DNA from 2 places in the Isoptericola sp. NPDC055063 genome. Region 2 is predicted to be linked to the other one. Evidence: predicted binding sites of a transcription regulator. Region 2 holds the regulator's gene; the other holds the start of a gene.

Region 1 (3,339 bases), on a different contig from region 2:
GGGGGCCGGTGCCGGCCGCCGTGTTCACCTGTCTGACCTGCCATGTCGTTTGATGTTTCAGGACGTGGTGTCGGCGGCAGAGTGCGGCGAGGTTGGTGGCGTTGGTGGTGCCGCCGGTGGCCCAGGGGGTGGTGTGGTCGAGGTCGGACTGGGTGGCGGGGTGGGTGCAGCCGGGGAAGCGGCAGGTGGTGTCGCGGTGGCGGATGAGGTTCTTGAGGTCGGCGGGGGTGGTGTAGGTGGTGCGCCCTACGGACAGGACGGTGCCGGTCTCGGGGTGGGTCAGGATCCGCCGCAGTGAGGGGGCGAGGGCTGTCAGGGTGCGTGCGGTGTCGGGGTCGATGGGGATGTGCCCGTTCATCGTGGCCGGGGCGTCCGTGATGCCGAGCAGCGTCAGGACCGGGACCGTGACCGTGACCTGGGGGCGGATGGAGCGCGCCAGCGTCGCGATCGCCGACTGAGTGCATTTCAGGTCGGGCGCTTCGTCTGGGGGATCGGGGCTCGGGTCGTCGTGCGGACGGCCGTCGACTGGCCTTGTGTCATGGGTCGTCTCATGGGTCCCGCCCGGCGCGGTGGTGTGGTCGAGGGTGCCGTCGTCCAGCAGGAGCGCGGTGAGGGTGTCGGCGCGGGCTTGGGCGAGGGTGCGGCCGCCGCCCATGCCGTCTCCGCCGCCAGTGCCACCAGCGCGGCCGGCGCCGTTGCCAGCGTCGTTGTTGGTGGTGAGGTGGCGGGCGGTGCGGGTGAGGCGGTCGTAGGCGGCGTGGGCGAGGGGTGCGGGGAGGTGGGCGACGAGCCAGGACATGCCGTCGTGGTCGTCCTCGAGCCAGACCGTGCGCCGGAGGGCGGCCTCGTGGTGGCGGACGTCGAGCGGGGTGGGGTGGGCGGTCTCGCGGGCTCGGCGGGCGCGGCGGGCGACCTGGGTGGGCGTGCACGAGACCGTGCCGGCGGTGGTGCCGGGGGCGTCGTCGGGGTTGACCTCGGCTGTCATGACGGCGGCGAGGACGGTGTGCTCGACATGTGCGGCCTCGTCGGAGGTCAGGTCGGCGAGGTGTGTGGTGATGGCGGTGGCATGCGCCCAGGACAGTCGGCCGGCGCTGAGGGCGGTCAGGGTCGCGGGGGCCTTGCCGGTCAACGCCACGGCGTGGTCGACCAGCGTGCCGGTGGCGTGCTCGCCCAGGTGCAGGGTGGTGGCGATCTCGGTGGTGACGGCGCGGCGGGCGAGCTCGAGCCGCCGGGCGGAGGGTGCCCGGCGGGCGGTCGGGTCGGCGGGGTCGTCGTCGGCGAGGAGGTCGGACTCCAGGGCCTCGGCCAGGCCCGTTGCCTGTGCGAGGAGGACCGCGCGGTGGGCGTGCAGGGTAGCGATCTCGGCGTCGTTCTCGGCGAGCTCGTCGAGCACCCGGTCCAGGTCGGCCAACGAGGGCTGCTTCGAGGAGGCAGGGTGCTGCGGCTCAGTGCCGGGCCCGCCCCTGCCAGATCGTCCTTCTTCCTCGAGCAGCTCGCTGATCGACGGGGTCCACGACCGTGGCATCGCGGCGAGCCGCTCCGCCGCCGCGTTCAGGTCAGCCGGCCCGCTCGCGCGACCCGCAGGCGTGCCGGCGGAGGTGCCGGTCGCGGAGTCGGGGAGCGTCGTCGTCATCCCCCGAGCCTAGCGACGTTCGAACGCGTGTTCTGGAGCCTCCCGGCAATCTGTGGACAACGACGGCGGAGGGTCGGGCTGAGTCCGTGGCCAGGGTCTCCGTGGCTAGGGTGTTCGTCGTGTCTTTCGCCGCGTACGAACCCGACGGCGGGGGTGAGCGCGTCCCGCTCACGGTGCGCCCCGCGGTGGAGTCGGACGTCGAGGCCATGGCGGCCGTGGGGCTGCGCGCCAGCCGTGCGGTCCGTCCCGACGCGTACCGGCGGGCGGTCGGCGACCAGGACCGGTGCGTCCTCGTCGCCACGATCGCCCCCGACCTCGCCCCCGACCTCGCCCGCGACCTCGGCCTCGACGTCGAGCCTGGTCCGGGCGGTGGAGCCGTCGTGGGCTGGGGCCAGACGTCGCTCCGCACCGCGGTGACCGACCCGGCCCCCGCCGGACACTACCTGGGTGGCGTGACGGTCGACCCACGCCTGCGGCGGCGGGGCGTCGCGACGGCGCTCACGCAGGCACGGATCGACTGGGTGGCGGTTCGCGCGCCAGAGGTCTTCTTCGTGGTCAACTCCCGCAACCTCGCGTCGATCGCGCTGCACCGGCCCTGGCACTTCGTGGAGGTGGCCCGCGGCCCGCGGCTGGCCGGGGTGACGTTCGAGGGCGGCCTCGGGCTCCTCCTGCGCGCGCCGCTGGCCCGGCCCGACGGCGCCCCGCCTCCAGAAGGAGCACCCGCGGCGACGTGACGTGGCCACGGCGACGTGAGCAGGGGGACAGCCGTCGAGCCGCGCCCCGCCCACGACCGGGGCAGGATGGCGGGATGAGTCGTTGGCAGGAGCTCGCGCGGACGTACTGGGCCGTCGCGCTCACGGTCGTGGTCGGTCTGGTCGGGATCGGGCTGTGGCTCAGCGGCGCGGGGGCGGCGGTGTCGTGGCTGTTCGGCGTCTACGCGCTCGCGATCGCCGTCTGGCAGGCCGTGGGCATGGTCCGGCAGCTGCTGCGCGGGAACGTCGGCCTCGACGTCCTCGCCATCACCGCGATCGTGGCGACCGTGGCGGTGGGGGAGTACGTGGCGGCGCTCGTCGTCGTGCTCATGCTCACCGGCGGCGACGCGCTGGAGGACTACGCCAACCACCGCGCCAAGCGGGAGCTCGACGCACTGCTGTCGCGCGCGCCGCAGCGCGCGCACCGCATGGAGGGCGACGACATCACCGACGTCCCCGTGGGCGACGTGCGGGTGGGCGACGAGCTCCTCGTGCGCCCGAGCGAGCTGGTCCCGGTCGACGCGATCCTCGTGAGCGGGTCGACGTCGATGGACGAGTCGTCCCTCACCGGGGAGAGCCTGCCCGTCGAGAAGCACCCGGGCGACGAGCTGCTGAGCGGGTCGGTGAACGGCCCGGTGGCGGTGACGGTCCGCGCCGCCTCGGCCGCCGCGGACAGCCAGTACCAGCGCATCGTCGCGCTCGTGTCGGAGGCGAGCGCCAGCCGGGCGCCGGTGGTGCGCCTCGCGGACCGGTACGCGGTGCCCTTTACGGCGTTCTCGCTGGCGCTCGGCGCGGTGGCGTGGGCGCTCTCGGGCGAGGCGGTGCGGTTCGCCGAGGTGCTGGTGCTCGCCACCCCGTGCCCGCTGCTCATCGCGGCGCCGGTCGCGTTCCTGGGCGGCATGAGCCGTGCGTCGCGCAACGGCGTCATCGTCAAGGGCGGGGGCGTGCTCGAGC
Region 2 (3,339 bases):
TCTCGGGGCGGCCCGACGCACGCAGCGTCTCCTCGACCCGTTGCGCCAGCAGAGCCAGGTCGTCGGAGCTCACGGGCCGGCCCTGGCACGCCTTGCGCACGCCCGCGACCACCTTGTCGCGGCTGAACGGCTCGGTCACGCCGGAACGCTTGGCGACCGACAGGCTCGCCGTCTCGATCGTGGTGAAGCGGCGCTGGCACGCCGGGCACTGCCGCCGTCGGCGGATCGACGAACCGTCGTCGGAGGTGCGCGAGTCGATGACTCGCGAGTCCTCGTGGCGGCAGAACGGGCAGTGCATCGCTGGTCTCCTGCGCTCGGCTCCGGACCGGCGCCCGGCTGCCCGACAAGGTATGCGGGACGCCGCGCCCGGCGCAAGCAGGGTCCATCCTCGCATCTTCGCGGCGCCGGGTCGTGCCGCGCGCCCTCAGTCCTCGGGCAGGAGCACCACCTGACCGGCCTGCAGCTCCGCCGTCGTGAGGCCGTTCAGCTGGCGGAGGTCCGCGACGACGTCGCGCAGGTCCTCGCCCGAGTCCCGGACCGCGCGGGCGTACTGCCACAGCGTCTCGCCCGGCTGGACCGTGTGGAGCCGGACCTCCACGCCCGACCCGGGAGCGTCCGCCACCGCGCGCTGGCCGACCAGGCCCGCGCCGACGAGGACGAGAAGGACGAGCGCGGCGACCACGACACGCCCGCGTCGCGTGAGCCGGAGGCCGCCGAGCCCGAGGAACCCCGGAGCTTCGGTGGTGCTGGGCGCGTTCTGCATCGTCCTACCTCCGGTTCACGTCGCGTCGCCGCCGGTCGGGCGACTGCCGTCGAACAGCCGTTCGTCGAACACCTGTACGTCGAACGGCTGTACTAGGTGTACCACGTCACGACGACACGGTCGAGGCCTGATCGAACAGATGTTTGATGTCGGGCCGGAACTGGCCTAGAGTGACCAGCAGCGCGATGGAAGGTTTGTCGGATTTCATCGGCCCGTCAGCGGGCCGCGCCCCTGCAGGACGGAGAACGCGATGACCAGCGGACGGGACCACGCCCCGGCGTCCACGACGGTTGCCACGCCGTGGCCGGCGCAGCAGGAGACCCCTGAGGACACGTCGACAGCGGAGACGGCGCTCGCCTCGGTGAGCGAGATCGCCCCGGCGGCCGACCGGCTCACGCCGCGCCAGCGCCGTGTGCTCGAGACGATCCGCCGCTCCGTCGAGGACCGCGGCTACCCCCCGACCATGCGGGAGATCGGCGAGGCCGTGGGTCTCGCCAGCCCCTCGTCCGTCAAGCATCAGCTGACGACGCTGGAGCGCAAGGGCTTCCTGCGCCGTGACCCGAACCGGCCCCGCGCGATCGAGGTCGTCGACCCCGAGGCACCCGCCGCGACCGACGGCGGGACCCCGGCGTTCGCGCCGCGCACCCCGGGGTTCGCCGCCGGCTCGGTCGCGGGCTCCGACGCACAGCCCGCCGAGGCCCCGTCCTACGTCCCGCTCGTGGGCCGGATCGCGGCGGGCGGCCCGATCCTCGCCGAGCAGGTCGTCGAGGACGTCTTCCCGCTCCCCCGCCAGGTCGTGGGCGACGGCGAGCTGTTCCTGCTCAAGGTGGCGGGCGACTCGATGGTCGACGCGGCCATCTGCGACGGCGACTGGGTGGTCGTCCGCAGCCAGCCGGTCGCGGAGAACGGCGAGGTCGTCGCCGCCATGATCGACGGCGAGGCGACGGTCAAGACGTTCAAGCAGTCCGGCGGGCACACGTGGCTCATGCCGCAGAATGCCGCCTACTCCCCCATCCCGGGCGACGACGCCCAGGTGCTCGGCCGGGTGGTGGCCGTGCTCCGCAGCCTCTGAGCGCGACGCCGCACCCCGACGGCGCGACGAACCCCCGGCCCGTGCGGGCCGGGGGTTAGTCGCGTCAGGGCCGCGTCGCGGGTCAGAACCCGAGCCGGCGCTGCACCTCGCGCATGCCCTCGGCCGACGCCCGCAGGCCGGCGACCTCGTCGTCGGACAGCGGGGTGTCGATCGTCTCCGCCACGCCGCGCCGGTCCACCAGGGACGGCACCGAGAGGCAGACGTCGCTGATGCCGTAGAAGCCGTCCAGGCGGGACGACACGTTCATCACGCGGTGCTCGTCGTTCAGGACCGCCTCGATGATGCGGGTGGCTGCCAGGCCCACGGCGTAGTTGGTGGCCCCCTTGCCGGCGATGACCCGGTAGGCCGACTCCACGACGTCCGTGGCGATCCGGTGCCGGGCGGGCTCGTCGAGCGGCGGCCGACCACGGAAGGGGCGCCAGTCCAGCAGCGGCACCCCGGCGATCGTCGCCGAGCTCCACAGCACGATCTCCGAGTCGCCGTGCTCGCCCGCGATGTTCGCGTGCACGTTGCCGACCGCGACCCCGCAGTGGCGGGCGAGCGCGTCGCGCAGCCGGGAGGAGTCCAGGACCGTGCCGCTGCCGAACACCCGCTCGGCCGGCAGGCCGCTGATCTCCTGCGCCGCGTACGTCACCACGTCGACGGGGTTGGTCACCATGAGGTAGATCGCGTCCGGCGCGACCTCCAGCAGCCGCGGCAGGATCGTGCGGGTGAGGCCCACCGTCGCCTCGGCCAGGTCCAGGCGACTCTGGCCCGGCTTCTGCTTGGCGCCGGCGGTGACGGCCACGACGTCGGCTCCGCGGCACACCTCGACGTCGTCGGAGCCTTCGATCTCCGCCTGCGGGATGAACATGCTCCCGTGCCTCAGGTCGAGGACCTCGGCCTCGACCTTGGCGCGGTTGACGTCCATCAGGGCGATGGAGCGTGCCGCCCCTCGGGCGAGCGCTGCGTACGCGAGGGTGGAGCCCACCGCGCCGGCGCCGACGATCGCGAGCTTGGTCGTGCTGCGTGTGCCGTCCACGCGCCCAGGCTAGGTGTCCAGCCGCCGCAGCGCAGCACGGACCAGCTCGCCGTCGGTCGTGGGCCAGAAGTCTGGCATCGACCGCGTCAGGAACGACCCGTAGCGGGCCGTCGCGAGGCGCGGGTCGAGGACCGCGACCACGCCGCGATCGTCCCCCGTGCGCACGAGGCGTCCCGCCCCCTGGGCCAGCAGGAGGGCGGCGTGCGTGGCCGAGACCTGCATGAACCCGTTCCCGCCCGCCTGCTCGACCGAGCGGGCCCGCGCGGCCTTCACCGGATCGTCGGGGCGCGGGAACGGGATCCGGTCGACGAGCACGAGCTGGCAGCTGGGCCCGGGGACGTCCACGCCCTGCCAGAGCGAGAGGGTGCCGAAGAGGCACGTGGCCGGGTCGTCCGCGAACGCCTTCACGAGGGTGGGCAGCTGGTCGTCGCCCTGGCACAGGATCGGCACGTCGAGCCGCTC

What was found. Region 2 encodes LexA, which represses DNA repair genes until DNA is damaged. Its sites were predicted from a motif close to TCGAACANNTGTTCGA; they were not measured.
Region 1: a site for LexA is predicted at 1,653-1,668, ahead of ACWF41_RS11870 (HNH endonuclease signature motif containing protein). Genes of this name have one in related genera too.

Annotation. Positions count from the first base shown of each region.
Region 1 covers NZ_JBSGUW010000008.1:176,750-180,088, forward strand. The annotation lists gene ACWF41_RS11870 (HNH endonuclease signature motif containing protein) at 1-1,633, opposite strand, end outside; gene ACWF41_RS11875 (GNAT family N-acetyltransferase) at 1,753-2,367, shown strand; gene ACWF41_RS11880 (heavy metal translocating P-type ATPase) at 2,442-3,339, shown strand, end outside.
Region 2 covers NZ_JBSGUW010000006.1:261,762-265,100, reverse strand. The annotation lists gene nrdR (transcriptional regulator NrdR) at 1-298, opposite strand, end outside; gene ACWF41_RS09775 (LysM peptidoglycan-binding domain-containing protein) at 425-763, opposite strand; gene lexA (transcriptional repressor LexA) at 1,014-1,835, shown strand; gene ACWF41_RS09765 (L-lactate dehydrogenase) at 1,918-2,877, opposite strand; gene ACWF41_RS09760 (ATP-dependent DNA helicase) at 2,887-3,339, opposite strand, start outside.